Regions from separate parts of the Streptomyces sp. NPDC012835 genome, predicted to be linked through region 2. Evidence: riboswitches for the same ligand, from Rfam matches in the RefSeq annotation. Region 2 holds a riboswitch; each other region holds the start of a gene.
What was found. Region 2 has a riboswitch for S-adenosylmethionine ahead of ACFY6S_RS01695 (putative leader peptide). Riboswitches for the same ligand answer to the same signal wherever they lie in the genome.
Positions count from the first base shown of each region.

Region 1 (2,192 bases), on a different contig from region 2:
CAGCTCCGTCACCCGGCCGCCCTGCCCGACGGGCTGTTCGACGGGCTGCTCGACGGGCGGACCGCCGGGCCGGCCGCCGCCCCGGCCGCCGGGCCGCGCCATGGGGCGGTCGTACATCGCCTTCACGAACTGCACATCGGGGTCGGTCAGCAGCGGGCCGACGATCCCGGAGACGAAATCCGCCGAGAAATCCCGCAGATCCGCATCCACGAAGCACACGATGTCCCCGCCCGTCACCAGCAGCGACCGCCACAGCACCTCGCCCTTGCCGGGCAGCGCGGGCAGCCGCGGCAGTATCGCGTCCCGGTGCACCACCCGCGCCCCGGCCGCCGCGGCCACCTCGGACGTACGGTCGGTGGAGCCGGAATCGATCACCACCAGCTCGTCGACCAGCCGGGTCGCCACCATCAGCTCGCGCCGGATCACCGAGACGATCTCCCCGACCGTCTCCTCCTCGTCCAGCGCCGGAAGCACCACGCTCACGGTGGTGCCCCGGGCCGCTTTCGCCGCCAGCAACTGGTCGAGCGTACGGTCGGCCGCGGACCAGGAACGCCTGGTCAGCCAGCGTTCCACCTCTTCCAGCACGTTCGGTACTCCCTGCGCTGATCCGTAAAACGTGATCCATCTCGCGGTGCGGACGACTACCTCAACCGTCCGCTCCTTCGGTTACAGTCTTGAACAACGCCCTTGACCGCCGCATGCCGGGGTCGCGGGGTGGACACCTGGCTCAGAGACACCGGATCAGCGACATCCGGGACATGCTGCGACAGGCGACAAACGCACCGGACCCCGGGTCCGGCGCCATAGCGCTCATCCAGAGGGACTGAGGGAACGGCCCGTTGAAGTCCCGGCAACCCTCCCGCCGACCGCGAGGTCACGGTGGGGAAGGTGCCAATTCCGTCTCGTGGCGAAGTACGCCGCGAGGAAGATGAGGAGAAAGGGCCTCGCCTCCATGGCTGTGCAGACCGTCCAGAGCGGCACCAACGCCACCGTCGACCTCGGACCCGCCGCCGCGCTCTCGTGCCGCGAATGCGGAGAGCGTTTCGACCTCGGCCCCATTTTCGCCTGTGCGAGCTGTTTCGGGCCGCTCGAAGTCGCGTACGACCTGCCGAGCGGCAGCCCCGACGAGCTGAAGAAGCGCATCGCCGAGGGACCCGACAACATCTGGCGTTACGCGCCCCTGCTGCCCGTCCCCGCCGACGTGGCCTCGAAGCCCAACATCAACCCCGGTTTCACCAAGCTGGTCAAGGCCGACAACCTCGCCCGCGAGCTGGGTATCACCGGGTCGCTGCACGTCAAGGACGACTCCGGCAACCCGACGCACTCCTTCAAGGACCGTGTCGTCGCCATCGCCGTCGAGGCCGCCCGCGCCTTCGGCTTCACCACGCTCTCCTGCTCGTCCACCGGCAACCTCGCGGGCGCCGTCGGCGCAGCCGCGGCCCGGGCCGGCTTCCGCTCCTGCGTGTTCATCCCGCACGACCTGGAGCAGGGCAAGGTCGTCATGGCTGCGGTGTACGGCGGGGATCTGGTCGGCATCGAGGGCAACTACGACGATGTGAACCGTTTCTGTTCCGAGCTGATCGGCGACCCGCTCGGCGAGGGCTGGGGCTTCGTCAACGTCAACCTCCGTCCGTACTACGGCGAGGGTTCCAAGACCCTCGCGTACGAGATCTGTGAGCAGCTCGGCTGGCGCCTGCCCGATCAGCTCGTCATCCCGATCGCCTCGGGGTCGCAGCTGACGAAGATCGACAAGGGGCTCCAGGAGCTGATCAAGCTGGGCCTGGTCGAGGACAAGCCGTACAAGATCTTCGGCGCCCAGGCCGAGGGCTGCTCGCCGGTCTCCACCGCCTTCAAGGCGGGCCACGATGTCGTACGGCCCCAGAAGCCCGACACCATCGCCAAGTCCCTGGCGATCGGCAACCCGGCCGACGGACCGTACGTCCTGGACATCGCCCGCCGCACCGGTGGCGCCGTCGACGACGTCAACGACGAGCAGATCGTCGACGCGATCAAGCTGCTGGCGCGTACGGAGGGGATCTTCGCCGAGACGGCGGGCGGGGTCACCGTGGGCGTCACGAAGAAGCTCATCGAGGCCGGACTCCTCGACCCGACGCTGACCACCGTCGTCCTCAACACCGGCGACGGCCTGAAGACCCTCGACGCCGTGGCGCCGACGACCGGACCGACCGCCA
Region 1 is NZ_JBIBBW010000003.1:742,188-744,379, reverse strand. Features, by position in the region: gene ACFY6S_RS16545 (glucosyl-3-phosphoglycerate synthase) at 1-585, opposite strand, end outside; SAM riboswitch class I at 808-935, shown strand; gene thrC (threonine synthase) at 953-2,192, shown strand, end outside.
Region 1: another riboswitch for S-adenosylmethionine. It lies ahead of thrC (threonine synthase); the one in region 2 lies ahead of ACFY6S_RS01695 (putative leader peptide).

Region 2 (2,192 bases):
AGCCGGTCCCGGCGGGCCGCGGCGGCGCCGGGGTCGTCGTCGAGGAACACCACCAGATCGCCGAAGAGGTGCAGGGGCTCCCGGGCCCGCGCGGTCGTGGCGCGCTCGGAGCGGATCTCGGCGACGATGGCGCGGGCCTGGTCGGCGTCGTGCGGGGTGACGTAACCGAGGTCGGCCGAGCGCGCGATCAGCCGGTAGGGGACGGTGTCGTGTCCCAGGGCGGTGACGACGGGCTGGCCCTGCGGCGGGCGGGGGGTGATGGAGGGGCCCTTGACGTTGAAGTGCCGCCCCGTGAAGTCGATGTAGTGGAGTTTGTCGCGGTCGATGAAGCGGCCGGTGGACGCGGAGCGGATCTCGGCGTCGTCCTCCCAGCTGTCCCAGAGGCGGCGCACCACCTCGATGTGGTCGGCGGCCTCGTCGAAGAGTTCGGCGAGCGCTTCCCGGGTGCCCGGTGTGGACTGTTCCCCGAAGCGGATGGGCGGGATCGCACGGCGGCCGAAGTGCGCCGCCTCGTTCTGCCGGGTCGAGACCTGGACCCGCAGGCCCGCGCGGCCGGTGCTCGCGTAGTCGAGGGTGGCGACGGCCTTGGAGATGTGGAACGGCTCCGTATGAGTGGCGACCACGGTCGGTACGATCCCGATGTGCCGGGTCAGCGGGGCGACGCGTGCGGCGACGAGCACCGCGTCCAGCCGCCCGCGCACCTGGTCGGTGCGTCCGTCGGGTCGCGTGAAGTCCGAGGACTGGAGCCCGAGTCCGTCCTCGATGGTCACGAAGTCGAGCAGGCCGCGCTCCGCCTCCGTGACGAGGCCGGCCCAGTAGGCGGCGGTGAACAGGTCCCGGGGCCGGGCTCCCGGCTCGCGCCAGGCGGCCGGGTGCCAGCCGGCGCCGTCGAGGGCGACGGCGAGGTGGAGCGGGGAGGGCGGGGAGGGCGGGGAAGAGGGCAGCGGAGAGGACGAGGACACGGAAGGGTGCCTTCCTGATCGACCGTGGGTGATCGCCGCCCCTCATCGGGAGGGGCGGGCGCGGCGGAACAGGTCAGGCCCGACAGAGCGCGCCGGCCACGCGCTGGAGGTCGATGTGCGGCCGGGAGTACAGGTGGACGCTTCGTCGCGGGGAGAGAACCCTGGCAGGCGGAAGGGTGAGGGGTGACCTCATGTCCGCCTCCGCTCTTTCGTCTCCGGCGGACCCGAGGGCCTCGCCCGCCCAACGCCCGCGGAATCCGGGCGGACTCCGCCCGGTCGTCGCCCCGAGCACCCCACAGCGGTGGGGCCTGCCGGCCGGCAGGCCGGGCTCGACGCCGACACTCGTGAACCGAACCGAACGTTACGCGCGCCGTCTGCCCCGCGCAATGCCCGGTTTCCGGGGGGCGCGTTCATGGCGGCCCCGCGCACGGCGACGCGTACCGCTCCGCCCGCCGGGGAGAGCGGGCGGAGCGGTACGCGTCGGCGGTGTCGGCGCTCCCCCGCCCGGGCGGCGGCACACGCGTACCGCCCCTGCCGGACCCCCGTCCGGTCGGTCGCGCGCCGTGTCAGTCCGTCCCGCCCTCCCAGGAGCTGCCGTAGCGGTGGGCGAGCGCGGTCGCCTCCTCGGTGGTGAGCAGCCGGGGAGCGGTGTCCTTGAGGAGCAGGGTGAGACGTGCGACCTCCTCCAGCTCGACGGCGGCGTCCACGGCGCGCGCGAGGGTGGTACCGGCCGTGATGGGGCCGTGGTTCTGGAGCAGGGCGGCGCGGAACGGGAAGCCGAGGGCCTCCAGCCGCCGCGCCTGGTCCAGGTCGCCGGGGGCCGCGTACGGGACCAGCGGTGTCTGGCCCACCCGCATCACGAAGTACGGCGTGAGGGGTGCCAGCGCGCTGCGGCGGGACCACGCGGGCAGGCAGGAGCAGGCGGCGGCGTGGGCGCTGTGCAGGTGGACCACGGCGCGGGTGGCGGGGTCACGGCGGTAGAAGGCCCGGTGCAGCGGGAACTCCTTGGACGGTGGTGGCCCTGCCGTATGGCCCTCGTGCAGGGGCGCCCGTGCGTCCAGCACGGCCAGCTGCTCGGGGTCCAGGGCTTCCAGCCGGGCCCCGGTCGGGGTCATGTATATCCGATCGCCGACGCGCACACTGAGGTTGCCGGACGCTCCCGGGCTCAGCCCGGCGGCCGACAGTTCACGTCCGGCCGCGACGAGTTCACTGCGGGCGTCGCTCATGCCA
Region 2 is NZ_JBIBBW010000001.1:419,217-421,408, forward strand. Features, by position in the region: gene ACFY6S_RS01690 (LLM class flavin-dependent oxidoreductase) at 1-962, opposite strand, end outside; gene ACFY6S_RS01695 (putative leader peptide) at 1,036-1,155, opposite strand; SAM riboswitch class IV at 1,202-1,312, opposite strand; gene ACFY6S_RS01700 (class II aldolase/adducin family protein) at 1,529-2,188, opposite strand; gene otnK (3-oxo-tetronate kinase) at 2,185-2,192, opposite strand, start outside.

Region 3 (2,192 bases), on a different contig from region 2:
GGGTCGCCCGGGTCGCGGAGGAGGCGGGCATCACCTTCTGCTTCGCGGTGAAGTTCCACCCCGCCCTGCGCCGCGTGGCCGCCGCGCGCGGCGAGATGGGTATCCGTACGGTCTTCAACTTCCTGGGGCCGCTCACCAACCCCGCGAAGGTGCGGGCCCAGGCGACGGGTGTCGCGGATGCCCGGATGGCGCCGATCATGGCGGGCGTGCTGGCCGAGCGGGGCTCCTCCGCCCTGGTCTTCCGGGGCGACGACGGGCTCGACGAGCTGACCACCACCGCGACCTCCCGGGTCTGGGTCGTCCGGGACGGCGCCGTCACCGAGCAGTCCTTCGACCCGCGCGACATCGGTCTGTCCCTGGTGCCGGTCGAGGCCCTGCGCGGCGCGGACGCCTCGTACAACGCGGATGTGGCCCGCAGGCTGCTGGCCGGCGAGACCGGCCCGGTACGGGAGGCCGTACTGCTCAACTCGGCGGCGGCGCTGGTCGCGCTGGACCCGACGGACGATCCGCTGGAGCTCCAGCTGTCGGCGGGGATCGCGCGGGCGGCGGAGTCGATCGACTCGGGCGCGGCGGGCCGGGCGCTGGCGCGCTGGGTCGAGGCCAGCAACGCCTGACGGCGGCGGCTGCGACAGGGGGCGGGCGCCGGTCGGCGCCCGCCCTTGTCCCGTATCGCGGACACCTGTTGGGCGGCGCGGCACGCTGTGCCATAATTTCGCCCAAGGTCATGAGTGACAGCGATTTAGGCCCCGGCTCGCTGTCCGGCAACCCTCCGTCCGTGGCGGGGTGCCCCGGGTGAAGACCAGGCCGTAGGCAGCGAGGTCTACGGCAAGCGCGGACCCCTCGCACCTTTGGGGTCCTGGTCCTCAAGGGAGCAGTCTCGTGAGCAAGCGAATGCGTTAGGGCTTCCACGCCCCTCTTCAACACCCTCCGCACGGTGTTCTCCGTGTGTCGAGGCATCCCCCGCGTGACCGTCACGGCCCTGCCGTGCCCGCGGGTCCTTGAAGCCGCTTTTCCGCCTTGTCCTGCCGGGAGATATCGCCATGTCCGCATACCCGAACGCCACCGCCACCGTTGCCGCGCAGCCCGCCCGGCCCTCCGACGACCCCGCCTGTGGAGCGCCGCTGCCGGTGCTCGGACGGGATGTGACCGTGCCGCTCGTCACCGGCGGCGAGGTCGTCTACGCGGCCCTGGACTACGCGGCCAGCGCCCCGGCGCTCCAGCGGGTGTGGGACGACGTCGCCGCGTACGCCCCGTACTACGGCAGCGTCCACCGGGGCGCCGGCTATCTCTCGCAGCTGTCCACCGATCTGTTCGAGAACAGCCGCCGCACGGTCGCGGAGTTCCTCGGCTGCCGCGCGGACGACCAGGTGGTCTTCACCCGCTCGACCACGGATTCGCTGAATCTGCTGGCGGCGGCCCTTCCCGAGGGGTGCGAGGTGTTCGTCTTCGAGACGGAGCACCACGCCTCGCTGCTGCCCTGGCGGAACGCCCGGGTGAGCTGTCTCGACGCCCCGCGCACCCCGGCCGGTGCCGTCGCCACCCTGGAGAGCGCGCTCGCCTCGCGCGACTCCCGTGGGCCGGCGCTGGTCTGTGTCACGGGCGCGTCCAATGTGACGGGTGAGCTGTGGCCCGTACGGGAACTGGCCGCCGCCGCGCACCGGCACGGTGCCCGGATCGTGCTCGACGCCGCTCAGCTCGTACCGCACCACGCCGTGGACATCGCCGAGCTGGACGTGGACTGGATCGCCTTCTCCGGGCACAAGCTGTACGCGCCGTTCGGCTCCGGGGTGCTGGCCGGGCGGGCCGACTGGCTCCGGGACGCCGAGCCGTACCTCGCGGGCGGCGGCGCCAGCCGCAAGGTGGCGCGCCGCGCCGACGGCGGGGTGGACGTGGAGTGGCACGCCACCGCGGCCCGCCACGAGGCCGGTTCGCCCAACGTCATCGGGGTGTACGCGATCGCCTCGGCCTGCAAGGCGCTGGAGGAGGCCGGGTTCGACGCGCTGGCGGCCCGCGAGCAGCGCCTTGTCGCACGGCTGCGCGAGGGGCTCGCCGAGGTGCCCGAGGTGAAGGTGCTCTCGCTGTTCGGGGACGACGCGCCGAGGGTCGGTGTGCTGTCGTTCGTGGTGGAGGGGTGGAACAGCTCGCACTTCGCCGCCGCGCTCTCCGCCGAGTACGGCATCGGGGTGCGGGAC
Region 3 is NZ_JBIBBW010000002.1:359,227-361,418, reverse strand. Features, by position in the region: gene trpD (anthranilate phosphoribosyltransferase) at 1-614, shown strand, start outside; SAM riboswitch class IV at 721-838, shown strand; gene ACFY6S_RS09090 (aminotransferase class V-fold PLP-dependent enzyme) at 1,041-2,192, shown strand, end outside.
Region 3: another riboswitch for S-adenosylmethionine. It lies ahead of ACFY6S_RS09090 (aminotransferase class V-fold PLP-dependent enzyme); the one in region 2 lies ahead of ACFY6S_RS01695 (putative leader peptide).

Region 4 (2,192 bases), 110 kb from region 2:
GCTGCGGATCACCACCCTGGTGCGCGACACCACCGGGGAAGCGTGGCGCGACGCCGAGGCGAGGATCGCGAAGATGGCGGTCGACGCGGGCGGGACCACCGGGGCGGGACACCACAGAGGGGCGGTCGGGCAGCAGCGGCTCCTCGACCTCACCCGACGCGGCGAGGTGCTCGACACCTGCCTCTACACCACACCGGGCACATTCGGCGGTGAAGGAGCGGCGACCACCTGGCTGGTCGGCTCCGCCGACGACGTCGCCACGGCGCTGAAGAACTACCGGGCGCTCGGCATCACCCACTTCGTCCTGTCCGACACCCCCTACAAGCAGGAGATCCGCCGGATCGGCGACCGGCTCCTCCCCAGGCTGCGCGAACCGCTGGCGTGACGGCCCCGGCCGCCGGGGGTTCCACCGGAACCCGCGACGGGCGGTCCTCGGCCGGACGGAACACATGTCCCGAAAGGAGTGTCACGGCGAGTGGCCACCGGATGAGACCGCCCACCCGGCTTCTTGACGGCGTCATGGAGTGCGCCGAGACTGATGTGGACGGTCACGATTGTCAGCGGCCACGGCGTGGGTATGCCCGCACCTGTGGTCATCGGCCCCGGCCGGCCGACAGGCAACCCTTCCGCCGCGACGGGGTGCTCCGGGTGATGACCGGGTCCCGCCGACGCGGTGGGGCAAGCGCGGTCTCGCCTCACGCGAGGCCCCCGAAGGTGAAACGGGTGGCAATGCCCAGGAACGACTTGACGAGGCGCCTGCACATCGATCTGTCGCGTGTCTCCAGCGCTTACTGATCCCCCGGCCGGTCCGTGCGATCCGGACCGTACGGGACAGCGCAGTCGCTCCGCATCACGCCGCTGACGCCCACAAGGCCGCGGCGGCTTACTCGTTCCCCAAGGGAGAGTCATGCCCACGCCAGATACGCGCGTCTCCGGCACCGCCCACCCGGTCGGCTGTCAGCAGAATTCATCGGCTTCGGGGCCACGCCCCGGGACGGCCCCGGCGTCTCCCCGTCCGCGCCGGGTCCGCAGCCGGATCGGCATCGGCCTCGCCGGCGGCTTCTACCCGGCACCGCACCGCTACGACCTCTACCTCTCGGCGTGCTGTCCCCGTTCGCTGCGCGTCTCGATCACGCTCGACCTGCTCGGTCTGGGGGGCTCGGTCGCCACCACCCTCCTGACACATCCCGCCGGGACGCCCGACGGGTTCACCTCACTGCGCCGCGCCTACGAGGCCACGACGCACCGCTACGACGGACCGCTGACCGTACCCGCGCTGCGCGACCGCTGGAGCGGGCGCATCGTCAGCAATCACACCCCCGACATCCTCCGCGACCTGGCGGGTCCGCTCTCCGGCGGCGACGGAGCCCGCGCCTCCGTACTCGGCCCGCCGTCCCTCGCCCCGGACATCGACGCCCTCCGCGACGTGCTGGACCGGGACGTCACCCCGGCCGCCCCGCCGTCGCGGAGATCGGCGGCGCTGGACCTGCTCAACCGTCAGCTCGCCGGCCGGGCCTATGTGCTGGGCCACGAGCTGACGGCCGCCGACGTGGACCTGTGGGTGGCGCTCGTCCATCTCGGCCCGGTCGGCGCCCTCCGCTCGTACTCCCGGCTCCAGGACTACGTGCGCCGCCTCGGCGACCACCCCGCCTTCCGGGTCACGGCCGAGCCGGAGCACCGCGCGGCGTGAGCCACCGGCCCGGCCGCGGTGTGCGCCGGCGGACGGAGCGAGAGCCATGTGTCCACCGTGCGACGACGCCCGCCCCGCTCTCCTGTCGCACCGCGCCCTCCGCATCAGAGGGATGAGGGATACGGCGGAGGAACAGAGGTACGGAAAGGGAGAACTCCTTCGTCCGAGAGGGCTGTTCCGGGGGGAGGTAACGGACTCGCGGATTCCCCATTACCTCCGGAGTAATCGACTGATCGGCCGCTGCGATAGGAGAGTGGGGCGGGCGTCGTCGCACGACGACGGTCCACTCCGTCATTCCGAAGGGAAAGCACTCCGTGACCCAGTACATCACCGCAGTCAACCGGTACCTGGCCGCCTGGAACGCCACCGACTCCGAGGCCATCGCCAAGGCCGTCGCCGAGGCGTGGACCGAGGACGGCACGTACACCGACCCGCTGGTGGACGTCCGGGGACACGAGGGCGTCCAGGCGGCCATCGAGGGTGCGCACACGCAGTTCCCCGG
Region 4 is NZ_JBIBBW010000001.1:312,030-314,221, forward strand. Features, by position in the region: gene ACFY6S_RS01195 (LLM class flavin-dependent oxidoreductase) at 1-385, shown strand, start outside; SAM riboswitch class IV at 547-691, shown strand; gene ACFY6S_RS01200 (glutathione S-transferase C-terminal domain-containing protein) at 908-1,690, shown strand; gene ACFY6S_RS01205 (nuclear transport factor 2 family protein) at 2,005-2,192, shown strand, end outside.
Region 4: another riboswitch for S-adenosylmethionine. It lies ahead of ACFY6S_RS01200 (glutathione S-transferase C-terminal domain-containing protein); the one in region 2 lies ahead of ACFY6S_RS01695 (putative leader peptide).